2 regions of the Microbacterium rhizophilum genome follow, and region 1 is predicted to be linked to the other one. Evidence: predicted binding sites of a transcription regulator. Region 1 holds the regulator's gene; the other holds the start of a gene.
What was found. Region 1 encodes LexA, which represses DNA repair genes until DNA is damaged. Its sites were predicted from a motif close to TCGAACANNTGTTCGA; they were not measured.
Positions count from the first base shown of each region.

Region 1 (11,411 bases):
CGAACGCTGGCCACGGTAACCCGAGGCCCGCTCGAGGATGACGCGACGCTTCTTGTGGGCGTTGACTGCCCGCTTGACTCTAGCCATTTCCTATATTCCTAACGAGATTCGCGGTGTCAGCGACCGAGGAGCTTCTTGACCTGCTTGAGGTCGTTGCCCGAGATGACCTGGTCCTGGTTCAGGCGGCGCGTACGACGGCTCGACTTGTGCTCGAGGTTGTGACGCATGCCAGCCTGCTGCTTCTTGATCTTGCCGCTGCCGGTGATCTTGAAGCGCTTCTTGGCACCCGAATGGGTCTTCTGCTTCGGCATCTTCTCTTCCTTGGTGAATGCGCCCCGCGGGGCGATGTTGTGTGCACCCGCCGGAGCGGGAGAATGCGGGCGGAGTTACTCCGCGTCCGCGGTCTCGGCGGCGGGCGTCTGGCCCTTCGCCTCGCGCGCGGCCTGCTTGTTGGCGGCGCGCTGAGCGTTCTGCTCGGTCTTGACCTCGGACTTGTTCTTGTGCGGCGCGACGACCATCACCATGTTGCGGCCGTCCACCTTGGGGCTGGACTCGACGGTGCCGAACTCGGCGACGTCCTCCGCGAACTTCTTCAGCAGGCGCACGCCCTGCTCGGGGCGCGACTGCTCGCGACCGCGGAACAGGATCATGGCCTTGACCTTGTCGCCCGTCTTCAGGAAGCCCTCGGCGCGCTTGCGCTTGGTCTCGTAGTCGTGCTCGTCGATCTTCAGGCGGAAGCGGACCTCCTTGAGGACCGTGTTGGCCTGATTGCGACGGGCTTCCTTCGCCTTCTGCGCGGCCTCGTACTTGAACTTGCCGTAGTCCATGATCTTGACGACGGGAGGCTTCGAGTTGGGGGCCACCTCGACCAGGTCGAGATCGGCCTCCTGCGCCAGGCGCAGGGCGGCCTCGATGCGGACGACGCCGATCTGCTCGCCGGCGGGGCCGACGAGTCGGACCTCCGGCACGCGGATGCGCTCGTTGGTACGGGGATCGCTGATGCGGACTCCTTGGGTGGTGATGGAGAGCCACCGTGACGCGGTGTCGTGCCACGGGCGGGAGAAGAGATCAGCATCCACCCGGCAGACGTCACGCGTCGGCCGCACCCGATTCCGACACGTGCATCGCACGGCCTGGAACACCCGCGTGGAACGCGAGGGAGTGCATGACCCGGTAGCCTTGTAACGGCAAGCGCGGGTGGGATGTGAATCCTCTTTCGTCCGGGATTCTCTTCAGAACCGCCGGAGCCCGGGAAAGTCTACCAGAGAGCGGCACATGAGCACCAACCCGGGACACACCCACTCCTTCGACCCCGAGCGGGAGTCCCGCTGGGAGGAGCAGGAGCGCGCCGGATCCGACACGTCCGCGGTCCGTGACATCGCCGACGTCGCGGCGGTCGAGGTCATCGGCACGGCGTGCGTGCACCTCATGAGCGCGGCGGCGGTCAAGCTCGGCCTCGCCGACGCCCCGGACGCGGAGGCCGACATCGACCTCGACGAGGCGCGCAAGCTGATCAACGCCCTGGCCGGCCTCGTCACCGCGGCGGCCCCCGAGATCAGCGACATGCACGCCCGCCCGATCCGCGACGGACTGCGCTCGCTGCAGCTGCGCTTCCGCGAGATCTCCTCGATCCCGGATGCGCCCGGCAAGGGCCCGGGCGAGAAGTACACCGGCCCGGTCATCTGAGACCGAGCGCGTCCGCCCCTCGCGCGACCGCGTCGATCGTCCGGCGCACCGCCTCGTGGTCGGTGCCGTGGTTGCTCACGGCGAAGCGCACCACGGTGCGGCCGCGCCACGCGGACGACGACGCCCACACGGTGCCCTCGTCGCGCAGCCACTCGCCGAGCGCCGCGGTGCCCGCGTCGTCGCGTGCCGCGAGGCACACCTGCGTGAACACGACGTCGTTGAGCACCTCGAGCCCGCCGATCGCGCGCAAGCCCTCCGCGAGACCGGCGGCGGCCTCGACCAGGCCGTCGACGAGCCCCTCGACGCCGCGGCGCCCGAGCGCGCGCAGCGCGGCCCAGACCGGAACCCCGCGGGCGCGGCGCGACAGCTCGGGAACGCGGTCGTACGGATCCCACACGTTCGCGACCGCCGGCAGATAGGACGCGTGCGCCCCGAGCGACGCCGCCATCGCGGCCTCGTCGCGCACGATCGCGACGCCGCAGTCGTACGGCACGTTGAGCGTCTTGTGCGCGTCGGTCGCCCACGAGTCGGCGTCCGCGAGCCCCGCGGTGAGGTGGTCCAGCCGCCGGGTCGCGGCCGCCCACAGGCCGAACGCGCCGTCGACGTGCACCCACGCGCCCGCGTCCCGCGCCACGGCGATCGCCGCCGCGAAGTCGTCGAACGCCCCCGAGTGCACGTCGCCCGCCTGCAGCGCCACGACCGCGGGGCCGTCCCCCTCGGCCAGCGCCCGGCGCAGGCCGGCGACGTCGATGCGGCCCTCGCCGTCGGCGCCCACGGTGCGCGGCGCCCCGAGGCCGGCGATGCGCCCGGCCAGCACGACCGACGTGTGCACGGCGTCACCGGCCAGGAACCGGACCGGCGGCGCCGCCTGGAGGCCTGCGACCGGATCGCCGCCGTGCGCGCGGACCACGGCGTCGCGCGCCGTCACGAGGCACGACAGGTTCGCCACGGTCGCGCCGGTCGCGAAGCCGACGCCGCTGCCGGCCGGGAGCCGCAGCACGTCGAGGAGCCACTCGCCGGCCGCCTCCTCGACGGCGGCGGTCGCGGGCGTCGGCTGGCGCGATCCGGTGTTCTGATCCCACGCCGAGACCAGCCAGTCCGCCGCCAGCGCCGCGGGGTACGTGCCGCCGATCACGAAGCCGTAGAACCGCGGCGACCCCATCGCCATGAGCCCGGGCCCGCAGGCCTCGGCGAGCTCGTCGACCACGGCGACGGGATCCGCACCGTCCTCGGGCAGGTCCCGCGGCAGCCGCGCGCGCATGCCGCCCGCATCGACATCGGGCCGGATCGGCCGCTCGGCGACGGAGTCGAGCCAGCCGAGCGCGTGCCGGTGGGCGGCGTCCAGGGACGCCCGGTAGGGGTCGTCCTGCGGTTCCTCGTCCATGCGCCACCTCCGTCGGCCGCGCCACGCGCGCAGCCGATCATCCGCCGGTGCGGCGGACATCCGCAAGGGCTACGCGCTGTCGAGCCTGACCGAGAGCGAGTCGACCAGCGTGGCGACGCGGTCGTCCGCCGACCAGCGGCGCGCGAGCCGCGCGAGCACCGCGTCGAGCTCCGCGCGATCCAGGCCCGACATCAGCGTGAGACGCACCACGAGCTCGGGGCCGCGCAGCCGTCCCGTGGGATCGCCCGGCTCGACGCCCAGATCCAGCACGGCGAGCTCCCCCGCGATGCTCTCCTGCAGGCCGAGGAACACGTCGGGGCTGACGAAGCTCGGCTCCCACGGCTCCCCCTGCGCGACGGCCCACACTGCCGGCCGTCGCACCACGAACTCGGTCTCGGACGTCGGGTCGAGCACCATCAGGTCGGTCTGCTCCGACGAGGCGGCCAGCGCCGCGCGCACCGCCTCCACGGGGATCGGACGGGCGACAGGGTCCCAGCGGCCGAGAGCGGCGACCGAGCTGAACACGGGGAGCACCTTGCGGCCGTCGGGTGCGGCCACGGTCACGATCGACAGCTCCTGCGTCTTGTCGACGGGCAGGCCGTGGGCGCCCACGCCCTCGTCGCCCTTCTCGGCCACGAGCGGGATCAGCACGCGCGCATGACGCAGCGCGTCGATCACGGCGACCTGATCTCCCCCGCCGGCATGGAACGCCGTGAGCGCCGCGAGCAGCGCGGGATCCGCGGATCCGTCGTCACCCGAGTGCGGATTCGCCTCGAAGTGGCGCCCCTCCCAGGGGACGCCCGCCGAGTCGGCCGCCGGGTCCTCGCCGTCAGTCGGCCGCGACATCCAGTGCCTCGGCGAGCGTGAACGCGCCCGCGTAGAGGGCCTTGCCGACGATGGCGCCCTCGACGCCGTTCGGCACGAGGCGGCGCAGCGCCGCGATGTCGTCGAGGCTCGAGACACCGCCCGAGGCGACCACCGGCCGGCTCGTGCGCGACGTGATCTCGCGGAGCAGGTCGATGTTCGGGCCGCGCAGCGTGCCGTCCTTCGTGACGTCGGTCACGACGTAGCGGCTGCAGCCGGCCTCCTCGAGGCGCTCGAGCACCTCCCAGAGGTCGCCGCCCTCCTGCGTCCAGCCACGCGCCGCGAGCGTCGTGCCGCGCACGTCGAGACCCACCGCGATGGCCTCGCCGTACCGGCCGATCACCGAGGCGGTCCACTCGGGGTTCTCGAGGGCCGCGGTGCCGAGGTTGATGCGCTGCGCGCCGCTCTCGAGCGCCGCCTCGAGCGACGCGTCGTCGCGGATGCCGCCCGACAGCTCGACGCTGATGCCGCGCATGTGCTTGATCACCTTGCGCAGCACGCCGGCGTTGCTGCCGCGGCCGAACGCGGCGTCGAGGTCGACCAGGTGGATCCACTGGGCGCCCTGCTTGGCCCAGTTCTCCGCGGCCTCGATCGGGTCGCCGTAGTCGGTCTCGGATCCGGCGGCGCCCTGCGTGAGGCGCACGGCCTTGCCGCCCTGGACGTCGACGGCGGGAAGCAGGATCAGTCCGGGCGTGGACGCGAAATCGTTCATAGCTCCAGGTGTGGTTTCGGCCCGTCCGGTGCGGGACGGTGTGCGGCGGGCATCTCCCGTCGCGGGCACGATCTCAGAGGGTAGCCCCGGGCAGGCCCTCGATCCAATTCCGCAGGAGCCGGATGCCCGCCTCGCCGGACTTCTCGGGGTGGAACTGCGTGGCCGACAGCGGCCCGTTCTCGACCGCCGCGAGGAAGCGTCCGCCGTGCCGCGCCCACGTCACCACGGGCTGGGCGAACGGACCGTGCGCCTCGAGCGTCCACTCCTGGGCGGCGAACGAGTGCACGAAGTAGAACCGCTCGTCCTCCAGGCCGCGGAACAGGCGCGAGCCCTCCCCCGCCTCGACCGTGTTCCAGCCCATGTGGGGCACGACAGGCGCCTTGAGCTCGTCCACGACGCCGGGCCACTCGCCGAGGCCCTCGGTCTCGACACCGCGCTCGACGCCGCGCTCGAACATGACCTGCATGCCGACGCAGATGCCCAGCACGGGGCGGCCGCCGGCGAGGCGGCGCTCGATCATCTCGGGGCCGCGCACCGCGCGCAGCTGGTCCATGACGGCCTGGAACGCGCCCACGCCAGGCACCAGCAGACCGTCGGCCTCGCGGATGAGCCCCGGGTCGCGCGTCAGGTGCACGTCGCCGCCGGCGGCATCCAGCGCCTTGACGGCGGAGTGGATGTTGCCGGAGCCGTAGTCCAGGACCGCGACGACCGGGCGGCGCCCGGCGTCCCGGCTCTCGTCGGCGGCTGCGCTCACAGCGCGCCCTTGGTCGACGGCACGCCCTCCACCAGCGGGTCGAGTGCCTTGGCCTGCCGGAACGCGCGCGCGAACGCCTTGTACTCCGCCTCGGCGATGTGGTGCGGGTCGCGGCCCGACAGCACCCGGACGTGCACGGTGAGGCCCGCGTTGAACGCGAGGGCCTCGAACGTGTGGCGCACGAGCGATCCGGTGAAGTGGCCGCCGATCAGGTGCTGCTCGAAGCCCGCGGGCTCGCCCTCGTGCACGAGGTACGGGCGCCCGGAGATGTCCACGACGGCCTGCGCGAGCGCTTCGTCGAGGGGCACGAGCGCGTCGCCGTAGCGCGAGATGCCGGCCTTGTCGCCGAGCGCCTCGCGGATCGCGTGCCCGAGGACGATCGCGACGTCCTCCACCGTGTGGTGCGCGTCGATGTGCGTGTCGCCCGTGGCCGTCACGGTCAGGTCGGTGAGCGAGTGCTTCGCGAACGCCGTGAGCATGTGGTCGAAGAACGGCACGCTCGTCGAGATCGAGCTCCTGCCGGTGCCGTCGAGGTTCAGCTCCAGCTCCACGCTCGACTCGCTGGTGGAGCGGGTGCGGCGCGCGATTCGGGCAGTCGTCATGCCTTCGATCCTAGTCGGGGCACGGCACCGCGCTCCGGGGCCGGCCTCAGCGACCCCCGAGATCGGAGAGCGCCTCGAGGAACGCGGTGGTCTCCTCCTCGGTGCCCGCGGTCACGCGCAGGTGACCGGGGATGCCGATGTCGCGGATGAGCACGCCACGGTCGTAGAGCGCCTGCCACGTGGCGGCCGGGTCCTGGACGCCGCCGAACAGGATGAAGTTCGTCCACGACTCGTGCGCCTGGTAGCCGAGCGCTTCGAGCGTGGCGCCCATCCGGTCGCGCTGCGCGACGATCTCGTCGACCATGCCCAGCATCGTGTCGGCGTGACGCAGCGCGGCGGTCGCGGCGGCCTGGGTCAGCGCACTGAGGTGGTACGGCAGCCGGACGAGCCGGAGTGCGTCGATCAGGACCGGATCGGCCACCAGGTAGCCGACGCGCGCGCCCGCGAACGCGAACGCCTTGCTCATGGTGCGCGAGACGGCCAGCCGCGGCCGGCCTCCGAGCAGCGTGATGGCGGACGGCGAGTCGCGCGGCGCGAACTCCTGGTAGGCCTCGTCCACGATCACGATGCCGTCGGCGGCGTCGTAGACGGCCTCGACGACGTCGAGCGAGAGGGGGGTGCCCGTGGGGTTGTTCGGCGCGCACAGGAAGACCACGTCGGGTCGCGCGTCGGCGACCTGGCGGGCGGCGTCCTCGGGGCTGATCCGGTAGTCGTGACCGCGCGTGCCGGCGAGCCACTCGGAGCCGACGCCGCGCGTGAGCAACCGGTACATCGAGTAGGTCGGCTCGAACCCGAACGCCGTGCGCCCGGGACCGCCGAAGGCCTGCAGCAGGTGCTGCAGCACCTCATTGGAGCCGTTGCCGGCCCAGATCTGGGACGGGTCGACGCCGTGGCCGAGGTACTGCGCGAAGCCCTCGCGCAGCTCGAGGAACTCGCGATCGGGGTAGCGGTTCACGTCCCGCAGCGCCTGCGCGACCGCGTCGGCGATGTCGTCCGCGACCTCCGGAGGCACCGGATGCGTGTTCTCGTTGACGTTGAGCGCCACGGGAAGCGGCGCCTGGGGCGCTCCGTAGGGCTTCTGGCCGCGCAGGTCGTCGCGGATCGGCAAGTCGTCGAGAGAGACCGTCACCCTTCCATGCTAGGGCCGCGGGACGGCGGCCCCGCCGGGTCAGCCGGCGGAGTACTCGGCCGGGATCGCGAGGCGCTCGCCCGCGGCGACCGCCGAGGACGGCAGCTGGTTCAGCGCGATGATCGCGTCGACCACGTCGCGGGGGTCGGCGGCGGGGGCCACCTCCTCGGCGATGGACCACAGCGACTCGCCGGGCATCACCGTGACGGAGTCGAAGGTGCCCGCAGGCGCGCCGGCGTCGCGCGACGCGAGCGCTCCGCCTCCGCTCACGATCGCGAGCGCGAGACCGGCGGCGACGGGGGCGGCTGCGATCGCCGCGAGCACGCGGCGCCCGCGGCGCGTCAGCCGCAGGCGCGTCGCCGTGCGAGCGCCGCTCACCCGCGTGCGGGCCGGGACCTCGTATGCGGTGATGCTGACCGTGCTCATCGGATGCTCCTTCTTCGTTCGGAGAGGCTTCGCACCCGGCACCTCGGCCGGGAGGGCCGGATGCGAAGCTCTGTTCCGAATCTATCTTCGAATCTTCGAATGTGTCAACGCCTTCTTCGAAATCCGGTCCGACCCGATCCGCGACACGCTCGAACGGATCTTCCGAATCCCGGGCCGGTTCGGATACGGTTTCGATGACAGAGACACCCCACCACGGGCCACCGACATTCACCGTCGGAGGAGAAGGAGCCGGTCAGATGAGCGCCGCCACGACGCCCGCCGAACTCGACGAGAAGCGTCGTACGCGTCGGCGCAAGAGCCTGAGCGACAAGCAGCTGGCGATCCTGGAGGTCATCCAGCGCTCCATCCAGTCCAAGGGCTACCCGCCCACCATGCGCGAGATCGGCGACGCGGTGGGGCTCAAGTCGCTCTCGAGCGTCACGCATCAGCTCGGCCAGCTCGAGCTCAGCGGCTACCTGCGGCGCGACCCCGGCAAGACGCGCGCGATGGAGGTGCTGATCGACCTGCCCGGCCAGTCCGGCGAGAACCTCGATGCGGGCGTGCCGAGCGTCGGCGACGCCGCGATGGTGCCGCTCGTGGGCCGCATCGCCGCGGGCGTGCCGATCACGGCCGACCAGCAGGTCGAGGAGATCTTCCCCCTCCCGCGGCAGCTCGTCGGCAAGGGCGAGCTGTTCATGCTCAAGGTCAGCGGCGAGTCGATGATCGACGCCGCGATCTGCGACGGCGACTGGGTCGTCGTGCGCGTGCAGAACACGGCGGAGAACGGCGACATCGTCGCGGCCATGCTCGACGGCGAGGCCACCGTGAAGGTGTTCCGCCAGCGCGACGGGCACACGTGGCTGCTGCCCCGCAACTCCGCCTTCGAGCCGATCCTCGGCGACGAGGCCGTGGTGCTGGGCAAGATCGTCGCGGTGATGCGCGCGGTCTGACCCGCGTCCGAGCCTCCCGATAGCGTGGGGGCATGTCCACGCTTCCCTACGGTTCCTGGCCGTCGCCGCTGCAGGCGTCCGACATCGCGGGCGGGTCCCCGCGCCTCGACGGCGCGCGGTTCGTCGGCCCGCGGGGCGAGATCTGGTGGAGCGAGAGCGTCCCCGCCGAGAGGGGGCGCACCGCGATCCTGCGCCAGGCCGACGGCGAGCCGGATGTGCTGCTGCCGGCGCCGTGGAGCGCGCGCTCCCGCGTGCACGAGTACGGCGGCGGCGCGTGGACCGCGACGGACGACGGCGAGCTGCTGTTCGTCGAGGGATCGGATCAGCGCGTCCACCGGATGACCGCGGACGGCGAGCCCGTCCCGCTCACTCCCGCCGGTCTCGGCATGTCGTTCGGCGACCTCACCTTCGCCGAGGGACGCCTGTGGGCCGTGCGCGAGACGCTGCGCGCCGACCGCATCCCCGCACGCGACATCGTCGTGATCCCGCTGGACGGCTCGGCCGCGGACGACGCCTCCGCGATCCTGAGCGTGGCGGTCGGATCCGGCTTCCTCGCCTATCCCGCCCCTCGGGGCGACCGCCTGGCGTGGATCGCGTGGGACCACCCGGACATGCCGTGGGATGCCGCCGAGCTGCGCGTCGGCCGGATCGGGCCCGACGGCACGGTCACGGATCACGTGCGGATCGCCGGCGGGCGCACCGCCACCGGGCCGGTCGCGGCGCTGCAGCCCGAGTGGACGGGCGACGACGAGCTGATGTTCAGCGCCGATCCCGCGGGCGAAGGCCCGGGCGGGGGCCGCTGGAACCTGCATCGGGTGCGCCTCGACGCCGCGGGGGCGTCGGAGCCGCTGGCCGCCGCGGATGCCGACACGGGAGGACCGCTGTGGAACCTCGGGGCCCGCTGGTACGCGCCCCTCGCCGACGGCCGCGTCGTCGCGGTGCGCACGCACGGCACCGACGAGCTGGTGGTGCTCGATCCGGCCGGGGGCACGGTCGAGGTCCTCGAGACGCCGCTGTCGGGCGGCATCCTGATCCGCGACGTGCGCGGCTCGCGCGTGCTGCTCACGGGGGCGGGCGCCCGGGTGCCCGGCGGGCTGTGGCTGCTGGACGTCGACGTGCACACGCTGACGGCCGTCCGCGGCGGTGTGCCCGCGCTGGATGCGGCGTGGCTGCCGAGCTCGCGCGCGCTCACGTTCGACGGTCCGGACGGAGAGGTGCACGCGTTCGCGTACCCGCCCACCAACCCGGACGTCACGGCGCCGGACGGCGAGCTGCCACCGTACCTGGTGCTCGTGCACGGCGGTCCGACGGCGCACGCTTCGGGCGAGCTGTCGCTCGCCGTGGCGTACTTCACGAGCCGCGGCATCGGCGTGCTGGACGTCAACTACGGCGGATCGACCGGGTACGGCCGCGCCTATCGCGAGCGGCTGCGGGGCCGCTGGGGCATCGCCGACGTGGCGGACACCGCCGCGGCCGCCCGCGGCATCGCCGCCGCCGGCCTGGCGGATCCCGCGCGCATCGCGATCAAGGGCGGATCCGCGGGCGGCTGGACCGTGCTGTGCGCCGTCGCGGACACGGACGCGTTCGCCGCAGGCATCAGCCGCTACGGCGTCGCGGATCTCCGCAGGCTCGCGGAGGACACGCACGACTTCGAGGCGCGCTACCTCGACGGCCTCGTGGGGCCGCTCCCCCAGGCGGAGCCGCTGTACGTGAGCCGGTCGCCGCTGTCGCGCCCCGAGACCCTGCGGACGCCCCTGCTGATCCTGCAGGGCTCCGAGGATCCGGTCGTTCTGCCCTCGCAGTCCGAGGCGCTGCGTGACGCGCTCGCGGCCAACCACGTCGCGCACGCGTACGTGCTGTTCGACGGCGAGTCGCACGGCTTCCGCCGGGCGGAGACGCTCGTGCGCGCCTTCGAGTCGGAGCTGGCCTTCCTCGGCCGCATCCTCGGCTTCGACACCCCCGGCGTCCCGCCCATCGAGCTCGACTGATCCGGGGGGATCGGCCCGGTCCGGCACGGCGATCTGACGGCGGGAGACCGGCGGGCGCGCGGTGCCGGCCTCGGCCGTGATCCGCTGCGCTTCGCACGGGATCGGATGCGCGACGATCCAGAGATCGCCTCCGGGTACCTCGGATGCCGCCCGGAGGTCGTGCGATTCTGCGAGTGGGCGGGCGGCCTCCCCTGGTGACCGGGCGCCCCGAGAGCCGGTCGGAGCATCCGGGCGCCCGCATGCAGGACGGATGTGACGCGAGTGCACTCGCGGGACGGATGAGCCTGCGCCCGGGCCGGTGGGCCTGTGCGCGGCCTCAGCAGCCCGCGGGCCGGTCCCCGGCGATCAGGCGGGCCGCCTCGAGGACCGTCACGCCGAGCGCGTCGGGATAGGCGCCATCGGCGAGGATCGCGCGGATGCCGGCGCGCTCGGCGCCCGCGACGTCCGCGACGGGGTTGTCGCCGACCATCCAGACGTCCGGCCCCGCCTCGGTGACGCGCAGCGCGTGCTCGAAGATCAGGCTGTGGGGCTTGTCCGCGCCGACCTCGGCGCTCGTGATCACGCGGTCGACGAGCGGATCCAGCCCGAGCGCCGCCACGAGACCCGCGAGCTCGGGCGGATGGTTGCTGAGCACGACGTTGCGATAGCCCGCCGCTCGCGTGGTCTCGAGCGCCTCGGCCGCGCCGTCGACCAGCGTCCAGGCATCCGGCCGGTAGTACTCGAGCGCGACGAACTCGGCCGCGTGCGCGGCGACCGTGTCGTCCAGTCCCGCCCGCGCGTATGCCGCCTGCAGCACGAGCCGCAGCCGGCCCCACCACTCGGTCGCGGGCATCGCGCCCCACGGCTCGTCCGGCGTGTGCCACGGGAAGCCCGCGGCGAGGTGCGGTCGCAGGTCCTCCGGCGGCAGGGGCACGGC
Region 1 covers NZ_JBCNUN010000010.1:22,544-33,954, forward strand. Annotated here, with positions in the region: gene rplT (50S ribosomal protein L20) at 1-87, opposite strand, end outside; gene rpmI (50S ribosomal protein L35) at 117-311, opposite strand; gene infC (translation initiation factor IF-3) at 387-1,001, opposite strand; gene AAD528_RS14720 (DUF1844 domain-containing protein) at 1,276-1,686, shown strand; gene AAD528_RS14725 (pyridoxal phosphate-dependent decarboxylase family protein) at 1,679-3,070, opposite strand; gene AAD528_RS14730 (SseB family protein) at 3,140-3,916, opposite strand; gene priA (bifunctional 1-(5-phosphoribosyl)-5-((5-phosphoribosylamino)methylideneamino)imidazole-4-carboxamide isomerase/phosphoribosylanthranilate isomerase PriA) at 3,900-4,646, opposite strand; gene hisH (imidazole glycerol phosphate synthase subunit HisH) at 4,720-5,400, opposite strand; gene hisB (imidazoleglycerol-phosphate dehydratase HisB) at 5,397-6,002, opposite strand; gene AAD528_RS14750 (histidinol-phosphate transaminase) at 6,049-7,131, opposite strand; gene AAD528_RS14755 (LysM peptidoglycan-binding domain-containing protein) at 7,171-7,557, opposite strand; gene lexA (transcriptional repressor LexA) at 7,815-8,507, shown strand; gene AAD528_RS14765 (prolyl oligopeptidase family serine peptidase) at 8,540-10,495, shown strand; gene AAD528_RS14770 (HAD family hydrolase) at 10,812-11,411, opposite strand, start outside.

Region 2 (11,411 bases), on a different contig from region 1:
GAATGGGAGCACGCGATCGCGGCGGTCGAGGGCGACGTGGTCGTGCATGCGGGCCGCGGCGGGGAGACGACGCAGCTCGGTCCGCTCGACCTCTTCTACCTCGGCGTGAACCGCGCCGGCGTCGACGTCTCGAGCGAGACCGGCGGGATGTTCTTCCTGCTCGGCGGGGAGCCCTTCGACGAGGACCTCGTGATGTGGTGGAACTTCGTCGGGCGCGACCACGACGAGATCGTCGCCGCACGGGAGGCGTGGGAGGCCGGATCGGAGAGGTTCGGCCACGTCGTCTCGCACGGCGCGGAGCGCATCCCGGCACCGCCGATGCCGCAGGTGCGGCTCACGCCGCGCCGCCGGCGGATCTGATCTCGCCGCGCCCGCCCGCACCTGCCCTAGGCTCGCGACATGGCGCCCTCGCCGCTGTCCACCCGCACGCTGCTCGTGTGCGCGGCCATCGGCGTGGGCACGGGCCTCCTCGGCGCGCTCGCCGGCTGGATCACGGTCGCGGTGCTCGCGACCGCGCCGATGGTCTACGGCTTCGTGCTGGGCGCGCACGTGCTGCCCGGCGTCATCGCGCAGCGCCTGCTGCGGCTGCCGGGCGTCGCGATCGCGACGCACCTGCTCGCGGCCCTCGTCTCGAGCGCGTTCGCGCCGGTGTACGTGTGGCAGTTCCTCGCGACCGCCGTGCTGTTCGGCGGCCTGCAGGAGGCCTCCGCGGCCATCTCGCGGTACCGGTCCTGGGCGCCGCTGCGGGCCATCGCGACGGCCGTGGTGATCGGCGCGCTCGTCGCCGTCGCCGTCGCGTTCGCCGCCGACCTCGACGAGCTCGCGCCATGGGTCCAGCTGGTCTACCTCGTCCTCGCGGTCGTGGGACCCGTCGCGTGGACGATCGCCGGACTGAGCATCTCCGCCGCGCTCGGCCGCGCGGGCGTCGCGTCCGGCACGCGTCCGCCGGCGCGGGGCCGCGCCGCGCACGGAGGTTAGGGCGCCCTTACCGTCGGCTAGGGTGAGCCCGTGCCTCCGGCCGATCCCCCGCTGCTGCGCCTGACCGGCGTCTCGATCACGCATCCCGACGCGATCCGGCCGACGCCGCGCGACGTGACGCTGGAGGTGCGGCGCGGCGAGGTCGTGCTGCTGCTCGGGCCCAGCGGTTCCGGGAAGTCCACGCTCGCGCTCGCGCTGAACGGCCTGGTGCCGCAGGCCGTGCCCGCGGCGCTCGCGGGCACGGTCGAGATCGACGGCGTCGACACCGCCGCGAGCACGCTCGCCCAGCTCAGCACGCGCGTGGCGATGGTGTTCCAGGATCCGGATACCCAGGTCGTCACCGGCACGCTGCTCGACGAGGTCGCGTTCGGGCTCGAGAACCTGACGCTGCCGGCGGACGAGGTGCTCGCGCGCGCCGAGGCCGCGCTGCGCCGCATGGGGCTGTGGGAGCGGCGGGCGTGGAACCCGGACCGGCTCTCGGGCGGCGGCCGTCAGCGCCTCGCCATCGCATGCGCGCTGGCGATGGGATCTCCGCTGCTGGTGCTGGACGAGCCGACGGCGAACCTGGATCCGGTCGGAATCGACGACGTGTACGCTGCGCTCGCGGACGTCGTCGCGAGGGGGGACCGCGCGGTGGTGCTGGTGGAGCACAACCTGGACGCGGCGGTCGGGCTCGCGACGCGCGTGGTCGTGCTGGACGGGACCGGGAGCGTCGCGGCGGACGGCCCCGCCGCCGCCGTGCTGCGCGACCACGCCGAGGAGCTCGCCGCGATCGGCGTGTGGCTGCCCACCGCGACGCTCGCCGCCCTGCGCCTGCGCGAGACCGGCCGGGCGCTCGATCCGCTGCCCCTGACGCCCGGCGAGCTGCGCGCGGCGCTGGATCCCGCCGAGCGCGACGCGGCGGCGACGCACCTCCTGCGGGGTCCCGCCGGCGATCCGGATGCCGCTCCGCTCGTGCGGGTGCGCGGGCTCACGCTCGCGCGCGGGCGCGCCGAGGTGCTCCGCGACGTCGACCTCGACATCCCGGCGGGGTCGTTCACGGCCGTGATCGGGTCGAACGGCGCGGGCAAGACGACGCTCGTGCAGGCGATCGCGGGGGTGACCGCTCCCCCGCCGGGACGCGTCTCGGTCGCGGGACTGGACCCGGGAACCGCGTCGCCGCAGGCCCTCGCGACCCGCATCGGCTTCGTGTTCCAGAACCCCGAGCACCAGTTCGTCGCGGGCACGGTCTTCGACGAGCTCGCGCACGGACTGCGCTTGCGCGGCCTGCCCGATGAGGAGATCCGCGGCCGCGTGGACGCCATGCTCGAGCGGTTCGGGCTCGCCGAGCGCGCGGACGCGCATCCGTTCCTCCTGTCGGGCGGGCAGAAGCGGCGCCTGTCGGTGGGTACGGCGCTGATCTCGAGCGGCACCGATGGCGGCCCGGCGCTGCTGGCCCTGGACGAGCCGACGTTCGGGCAGGATCGCGCCCGCGCGGAGGAGCTCCTCGCGCTGCTGCGCGAGCTGCATGCGGCCGGCACCACGGTCGTCATCGTGACGCACGACCTGCAGCTGGTCGCCGAGCACGCCACGCACGTCGTGGTGCTCGCCGGCGGCCGCGTGGCCGCCGCGGCGGCGACAGCGGAGGTGTTCGCGGATGAGGCGCTGCTCGAGCGCGCCGGCCTCCGACTGCCGCCCGTTCACCGGGCGCTGCGCGCCGAGGCGGCGGTCGCGGCGGGCGGCGAGACCGCAGCGCCCTGCCGAGACAGCAGCGGACACGTGCAGTCTCGTGCGGGGGATGCGGTCTCGGCTCCGGACGACGCCCGGCAGCTCCCGGACCCGTACGCGCCGCCGCCGCCCGCGCCGGCGTGGCGCTTCCTGCACCATCTCAATCCGCTGGCGCTCATCGCGGCCACCGCGCCCGCGATGATCCTGCTGGTCTTCACGCGCGACCTCGCGACGCCGCTGGCGATGCTGATCCTGGCCGCGGTGGTGCTCGCGGCGGGGGCCCGCCTGCCGCGGCGCCTGGCCGCCGGGCTGCTGGCGGGCGTGCCGCTCGGCGTCGCGGCCGTGGGGCTCGGGTTCTCGCTGTGGGTCGATCCGGCCCAGGTCGCCGCGACGCCCGAGATGCTGCGGATCGGCGGATGGACGCTGCACGCGGGCGCGTTCGCGATCGGCTTCGCGACCTCGCTGCGCCTCGCGGCGATCGTGATGCTCGCGGTGCTGAGCGGCGTGGTCACGGCGGGTCCCGACCTCGTGCGGGCGAGCGTGCAGCACCTGCGCGTGCCGTACCGGATCGGCTACACGGCACTCGCGGCGTACCGCTTCGTGCCGCGGTTCGGGCACGAGCTCGAGGTGATCCGCGCGGCGCATCGCGTGCGCGGCCAGGGCGCCGCGGCTCCGTGGGGACGGATCGCGCGCGGCTGGGGCTACATCGTGCCGCTGCTGGCGAGCGCGATCCGGCATGCCGAGCGCGTCGCGCTCGCGATGGACGCCCGCGCCTTCGGCGCCTTCCCCACCCGCACCGAGCGGCATCCGGTGCCGTTGCGGGCGCGGGACCTGGTGTTCGTCCTGCTGTCCTGGGCGGCGACCGCCGCGGTCTTCCTCTCCGTCTCCTTTCTTGCCTGATCTCTCCCGAGGGCCCATGAAGCGCGTCGCGGGCGCCGCCCGGATCCATCCGCGTGACACTTTGGATCTATCTTCGATAGTCCTTGACATCAATTCGGATCTTTGTTCGACTTGTGGAATGAGGTGGCAGGGGCAGGAACTCGGCGTCGCGGACGACAACGCGTTGCCCGGCATGGAGCTGCTCGACGGCCTCGTGCGCACCGTCACGACGCCGGAGTTCGCGGGTGTCACGTTCCATGAGGTCGCGGCCAAGTCCGCGCTCAATCATGTCCCCCGTTCGAGCAGCATGCCCTTCGACTGGACGATCAACCCCTACCGCGGGTGCACGCATGCCTGCGTCTACTGCTTCGCGCGCGGCACGCACGAGTATCTGGACCTGGATGCGGGGGCCGACTTCGACTCGCAGATCGTGGTGAAGGTGAACGTCGACGAGGTGCTGCGGCGGGAGCTCGCGCGGCCCAGCTGGAAGCGGGAGCACGTCGCGCTCGGCACGAACACGGATCCGTATCAGCGCGCCGAGGGGCGATACCGGCTGATGCCCGGGATCGGGACCGCTCTGGCGGATTCGGGCACGCCGTTCTCGATCCTGACGAAGGGGTCCCTGCTGCGCCGCGACCTTCCACTGCTGACGCGGCTGCACGACCAGGTCCCGATCTCGATCGCCATGTCCATCGCGGTCTACGACGACGAGCTGCAGCAGGCGATCGAGCCCGGAACGCCCACCGCGCAGGCACGGCTCGACACCGTGCGCGCCGCGGCGGATGCGGGCTTCCCCGTGGCGGTGTTCATGATGCCTGTCCTGCCGCACCTGACCGACTCGCCCGAGGCGCTGGACTCGGCGCTCGCGCGCGTGAAGGCCGCGGGGGCCGCGCGCGTCGTGCACGGCGCGCTGCACCTGCGACCGGGAGTGAAGCCGTGGTTCATGCGCTGGCTCGCGCGCGAGCATCCCGAGCTGCTGCCGGCGTACCGCGGCCTCTATCCCGGGGCGTCGGTGAACGCGCCGCAGGCGTATCGCTCGATGCTGGCGCAGCGGATCCGTCCGCTCATCCGGTCGCATCGGCTCGACGGCCGCAGCGACGCCGATCCGTGGCGCCGACCGAGCGGGCCCGCGCCCGCGCGGATCGTCACGACCTCCCGAGGGAGGGCCGCCGCCGCGGCCGTGGCGCCGGAGCCGGCGCGGCTGTTCTGAGCCTCACTCGTACGCGGGCGCGGCGGGCAGGCCGAAGAACTCCTCGAGCGTGTGGTGGCCGCCCTCGTGATACACCTCGGCGAGCTCGGGCCCGATGTAGCGCAGGTGCCATGGCTCCGGCTCGTAGCCGGTCGTCGGCGTGTGCCCGCTCTCATAGCGGATGATCCAGCCGTAGCGCCACGAGTTCTCCACGAGCCAGCGGCCCTGCGGCGTCGCGCCGAACTCGTAGATCGTGCCGCATCCCGCGTCGGAGCATGCGACAACGTCGGCGGCGAGGCCGAGCTGGTGCTCGCTGAACCCTGGATGCGCGGACAGCGCGTCGGCGTCCTCCTGGCCGCGGGCCCCGACCTGCGAGTCGTAGGTCGAGACCTGGTCGTCGTACGACCGGTACCCGCTGAACAGCGCGAGCCTGCCGGAGCCCTCATCCCGCGCCGCGGCGACCAGCTTCTCGAACGACTCGACGACGTCGGCGCGCAGGCTCCCCTCGACGACGTGCGAGGGCGGCACGGCCAGTACCCCCGGCGCGTAACGGATCGGATCGAGCGGCCGCTGCTTGTTGACGACGACCCACGGCAGCGCCGGATCGTCCAGCGGCACGCATGGCGCGTCGCCGGCGAGGATCGCGGCGTGCATCCCCTTGGCCCCGCCGAACGCGTCGAGGAGGGCCGCCGGGTCCTTCGCCCGGAGCGCGCCGTCGGCGCCGCATCCCTCGGGAGGCTCCGTCGCCTCCACCTGCACGATCACCGGCACGGGCAGCAGCGCGGCGGCGGCCTCGGGACCCCCGGAGCGGACGACCTCGGCCGCCTCGCCGCGCGAGACGAGCTGGTTGATGAGCGAGACCTCCGAGGCGAGGAGGGCCCCCGCCGCGAGCGCGACGAGCGCCACCCGCCGTGCGCGGCGCAGCAGCACGACCCGGTGGCGGGCCGAGACCCGCTGGGCGTAGCTCATGTCCCCATTGTGAACCGTGCTCCGGCTCACGTCTCGGGCAACGGTGCCCCGGCGCGCCGCCGGAGCTCCGGCCTCAGGCCGAGTACGACACGCCCCAGCGGGCGGTCCAGGTCTCGCCGGGGGCGAGGCGGCGGACGTCCCGGCCGGAGTTGAACGCGTCGGCCGGGGCCGTCATCGGCTCGATCGCGATCGCCATGGAGCGGCCGGGGTATGCGTCGGTGTTGAAGGCCTGGATGTACCCCCAGTTCTCGTCCTGCCACATCGTGACGCGGCGGCCGTCCGGAGCGGTCAGGGTGGTGCGGACGCGTCCGTCCGCGTCGCGCGCGAGCGATCCGAATCCCGTGTCGAGGTCCAGGTCTCCGACGCGCGCGCCGGCGCGCAGGTCGTACTGTCCGGACACCGGCACCTCGGCCGTCGGCAGCAGGCGATCGTCGACCTCGAACACGGTCTGCGCGGGCAGCACGAGCGTGAGGTCCTCGGTCGGCACGTCGCCGATGCCGAAGAAGGGGTGCGTGCCCAGGGCGACCGCCGCATCGCCGTCGCCGACGTTCTCGACGGCGTGCGTGACCTCGATGCCGTCGTCGGTGAGGGCGTAGGTCACGCTCGTGCGCAGCGTGTAGGGATAGCCATGCTGCGGGAAGACGGTGGCCGACAGCGTCGCGGCGTCCTCGGCGGCGTCGATCGCGTACGGCGCATAGCGCAGCAGGCCGTGGATCGCGTTGGAGCGGTCGGGCTCGGTGACGTCGAGCTGGCGGGTCGTGCCGCCGTCCGTCCAGCGACCGTCGCGCACGCGGTTGGGCCACGGGGCGAGCACGATCCCGCTGCCGAACGGCGTCGGGGAGCCCTCGGGATACCCGGCGACGATGTCGACGCCGCCGACCGAGAGGCCGCGCAGCGCGGCGCCTACCTGGGCGATCTGGGCGGTGACGGCGCCGGTCGCGCCCTCGCGACGGAGATGGACCTGGGTGCCGGTGGGATCGATGTGCGTCACCCCTCGAGCCTAGTCAGCCGACCGCCGTGGGACGGCCCGAGACGACGGATGCCGCCCTCCCTCGGGAGGGCGGCATCCGTTCGGACGCGGTGCGTCAGGCCGTGAGCTCGGCGACCGTCGGGCCGCCGGCGAGCTCGTCGAGCACGTCGTCGCCCGGCCGCACCTCATCGAAGGGCGCCTGGATCTCGGCGCGCTCGAGCATCTCGGTCATGCGGCGGCGACGCTGACGCGGGATCAGCGTGACGACGCGGCCCGAGTTGCCGGCGCGGCCCGTGCGGCCGGCGCGGTGCAGGTACGTCTTGTACTCGTCCGGCGCATCGGCCTGGATGACCAGGTCGACGTCGTCGACGTGGATGCCGCGCGCGGCGACGTCCGTCGCGACGAGCACGCGGGCGCGGCCCTTCGAGAAGCGCTCGATGTTGCGCGTGCGCTTGGCCTGGTTCAGGTCGCCGTGCAGCGAGATCGCGTCGATGCCGGCGCCGTCGAACTGCTCGGCGAGCATCTCGGCGTAGGCGCGGGTGCGGGTGAAGACGAGCGTCTTGCCCTCGCGCGCCACGAGCTGGTCCAGGATCTCGGGCTTCGAGCGGTGCTCGACCACGAGCACGCGGTGCTCGATCGTGCCCGTCTCCTGGGTCTCGCCGGCGACCTCGTACACCTGCGGGTCGACGAGGAACTCGTCGACGAGCGCGGCGACCTCGCGGTCGAGCGTGGCCGAGAACAGCAGCTTCTGGCCGCCGTCGGCGGTCTGGCGCAGGATCTCCTGCACGGGCTCGAGGAAGCCGAGCTCGCACATGTGGTCGGCCTCGTCGAGCACCGACACCTGGATCCGCGAGAGGTCGAGCTTGCCTTGGCGGTGCAGGTCGCCGATGCGGCCCGGCGTGCCGATCACGATGTCGACGCCCTTCTTCAGCGCGCCCACCTGGCGGCCCTGCGGCACGCCGCCGTAGATCTGCGTGGTGAACAGGCCGACGCTGCGGGCGATCGCCTGCACCGTGCGGTCGATCTGCAGCGCGAGCTCGCGCGTCGGCGCCATGATCAGCGCGACCGGGGCGCGGCCGAACTCGCGCTTCTCGCCCGCCTTCGAGCGCAGGATGCGCTCCACGAGCGGGGCGCCGAACGCGATGGTCTTGCCCGAGCCGGTGCGGCCGCGGGCGAGGACGTCGCGACCGTCGATGATCGACGGGGCGGTCGACGCCTGGATCGGGAAGGGCTTCTCGGCGCCGAGCGCGGCGAGCGCGCGGACGATGTTGTCGCCGAAGCCCAGGTCGGCGAAGGTCACCGCGGCGACCTCGTCGGCCTGCACGGCCTGCGCCTCGAGGCGCTCGTGCACGACGTCGATCCGGTCCTCCTGCGCCTGCGAACGGGCGGGACGCTCGTCGCGGCGCTCGGCCCACTTGCGCTCACCATCGTTCTGGAAGCGGGGACGCTCGTCGCGGGCCGGGCGCTCGGCGCGGTCGAAGCGGGGGCGCTCGTCGCGGGCCGGGCGCTCGGCGCGGTCGAAGCGGGGGCGCTCGTCGCGGGCCGGGCGCTCGGCGCGGTCGAAGCGGGGGCGCTCGTCGCGGGCCGGGCGCTCGGCGCGGTCGAAGCGGGGGCGCTCGTCGCGGGCCGGGCGCTCGGCGCGGTCGAAGCGGGGGCGCTCGGCGCGGTCGAAGCGGGGGCGCTCGGTGCGGTCGAAGCGCGGGCGATCGGTGCGCTCAAAGCGGCGCTCGCCGTCGCGCTGCGGGCGGTCGAACGAACGACGCTCGCCGTCGCGGGCCGGACGATCGAACGAACGACGCTCGCCATCACGAGCCGGACGATCGAACGAACGACGGTCGCCGCGGTCGGCGCCGCGGCGCTCACCGTCGCGCGACTCCCAGCTGCGGGCCGGGCGGTCGCTGCGTTCGGTGTGGGGACGCTCCGCGCGCGGGCGGTCCGAGCGCTCGAAGCGGCGCTCGCCGTCGCGGTTCGGACGCTCGAAGCGGCGCTCGCCGTCGCGGTTCGGACGGTCGAAACGACGCTCGCCGTCGCGCTGCGGGCGGTCGAACGAACGACGCTCACCGTCACGCGCAGGACGCGCATCGCGGTCGACGCGGGGGCGCTCGGCGCGGTCGAAGCGGCCGGCGCTGTCATCGCGACGCGGGCCGCGCGACCCGCCGTCGCTGCCGCGGAAGGGACCGCCGGTCTTCTTCTTGGCGTAGCGCGGATCGAAGTTCTGGGCGGGACGACCGCCCGCGGGCTTCTTGTTCTTGGGCATGCGAAAGTGACGCACCTTCCATAGGTGTCATGCGGCCTGTCAGGACCACACACACCCGCGCACACAACGCGGCATCCCAAGCCGACCCTTCAGAGTACCGAAGAGCCCTGAGAGAACGCCTGTGCTCGCTCAGCGACCGGTCATCGAGCGAGCGAAGCGAATCGAGATGACCCGCCCGCGTCGATCCGATCAGCTGCGGTCGCGCCGATGCGGCACCTGCACGCTGCCGGCCGCGGGCAGCCCGCCCGAGACCGCGGGCGCCGTCGCCGTCGCCGGTGCGGCCACGATCGGCTCACGCTCCCGGGACGGCTCCTCGCGCTGGGGCGGGAGCCCGTTCTTGGCGCGCCGGCGCTCGCGCGCGCCCTCGACGAGGTTGTACAGCGTCGGCAGCACGATCAGCGTCAGGACGGTGGACGACAGCAGGCCGCCGATCACGACGATCGCGAGCGGCTGCGAGATGAACCCGCTGTGCCCCGTGATGCCGAGCGCCATGGGCGTGAGCGCGAAGATCGTCGCAAGCGCCGTCATCAGGATCGGCCGGAGGCGGTTGGACGCTCCCGCGACGGTCGCGTCGTGCGTGGTGAGGCCCTTCTCGCGGTACTGGTTCACGAGATCCACCAGCACGATCGCGTTCGTCACGACGATGCCGATCAGCATCAGCACGCCGATCAGCGAGGCGACGCCCAGCGGCACGCCGGTCGCGATCTGCAGCAGGATGGCGCCCGTCGCGGCGAACGGCACCGACACGAGCAGCAGCAGCGGCTGACGCAGCGACTTGAACGTCGCGACCATGATCACGTAGACGATCAGGATGGCCGCGAGCATCGCGAGGCCGAGCTGCGAGAACGAGTCCGCCTGGTCCTGCGCGACGCCGCCCACCTCCGCGTCGGCGCCGTCGGGGAGGTCGACGTCCGCCAGCGCGGCGTCGACCGCGGCGGTCGCCTCGGCGAGGTTGTCGCCCGCGGGCGGCACCGTGATGGTCGCGGTCCGACGCCCCTGCTGCGTGGTGATAGAGGTGGGGCTGTCGGCCATGTCGACCGAGGCGACATCCTGCAGGCGCACGGGGCCCGCGGCGGTCGGGATCACCAGCGCGCGCAGCTCGTCGATCGTGGCGGGCGGCTCGTCCGTGGCGATGTAGACGGTCAGCGCGGTGCCGTCGATCTCGATCGATCCCGCCTGCTGCGGGCGCATCGCGCTCGAGACGATCCCTCCGACGGCGACCTCGGACAGGCCGCGCGCCGCCGCCTGCTCGCGGTCGACCTCGACCGCGATGTACGGCAGCGAGGCGGCGAGGTCGTCCGTCACCTGTCCGATGCCGTCGCGGCCATCGAGCGCGGCGACGAGGTCGTCGGTCGCCTGCTGCAGCTCGTCCTGTCCCGGTGCGGTCACGGTGATCTCGATGTCCGTGGACCCGAAGCCCGCGGCCGCGTTCACGGTCAGCTCGCCGACGTCGTCGAGGCCGTCGATCGCATCCTGCACGTCGGCCTGCAGGGCCTCCTGGTCGGCATCCGGATCCGTCACGATCGAGTAGGTGACGGATCCGCCGCCCGAGAACGCGTCGCGCAGCGGCGATCCGCTCGATCCGATGGACGCCTGCACGGTCTCGATGCCCTCGACGCCCTCGAGCGCCTCCTCCACACGCTGCGCGGCGGCGTCGGCCGTCTCGAGGCTCGCGGTCGGCTCGAGCTCCTGCGAGATCGTGAGCGTGTTCTGTCCCGAGCTGCCGAGGAAGTTGACCTTCATGAGCGGCGCCGCCGCGATCGTGCCGCCCATCACGAGCACGGCGATCAGCAGCGTGACCCATGAGTGCCTGAGCGTCCAGCGCAGGATCGGCAGGTAGCCCCGCTGCAGGCGCGACGGGGGCGCATCCGGTGACTCCGGGTCGATCCTGTTCCCCTGCGCGTCGAGCAGCGGCCTGCCGGGGCGCAGGAACCAGTAGGCCAGCACCGGCACGATCGTGAGCGCCACGAGGAGCGACGCCACCATGGCGATCGTCACGGTCATGGCGAACGGCCGGAACAGCTCGCCGACCATGTCGCCGACGAAGACGATCGGCAGGAACACCGCGACCGTCGTGAGCGTGGAGGCGGTCACCGCCATCGCGACCTCGCGCACCGCGAGGCGGATGGCGTCCCCCTTGTCGGCGCCCTCGACGTAGTGCCGCTTGATGTTCTCGATCACGACGATCGAGTCGTCCACGACGCGGCCGATCGCGATCGTCAGCGCGCCCAGCGTGAGCATGTTGAGCGAGTACCCGAACGCCTGCAGCCCGATGAACGTGATCAGCACGCTGGTCGGGATCGAGATCGCGGTGACGAGCGTCGATCGGATCGACAGCAGGAAGACCAGGATCACCACGACGGCGAACACGAGACCCAGCAGGCCCTCGGTCGCGAGCGTCTCGATCGACTGGGTGATGAACGGCGCCTGGTCGAACACGACCGTGAAGCTCGCGTCGGGGA
Region 2 covers NZ_JBCNUN010000006.1:130,607-142,017, reverse strand. Annotated here, with positions in the region: gene AAD528_RS11660 (pirin family protein) at 1-360, shown strand, start outside; gene AAD528_RS11655 (ECF transporter S component) at 400-978, shown strand; gene AAD528_RS11650 (ATP-binding cassette domain-containing protein) at 1,009-3,585, shown strand; gene AAD528_RS11645 (Rv2578c family radical SAM protein) at 3,704-4,774, shown strand; gene AAD528_RS11640 (M15 family metallopeptidase) at 4,778-5,722, opposite strand; gene AAD528_RS11635 (aldose 1-epimerase family protein) at 5,796-6,713, opposite strand; gene AAD528_RS11630 (DEAD/DEAH box helicase) at 6,808-8,949, opposite strand; gene AAD528_RS11625 (efflux RND transporter permease subunit) at 9,139-11,411, opposite strand, start outside.
Region 2: the regulator LexA is predicted to act here: its motif matches at 3,680-3,695, upstream of AAD528_RS11645 (Rv2578c family radical SAM protein).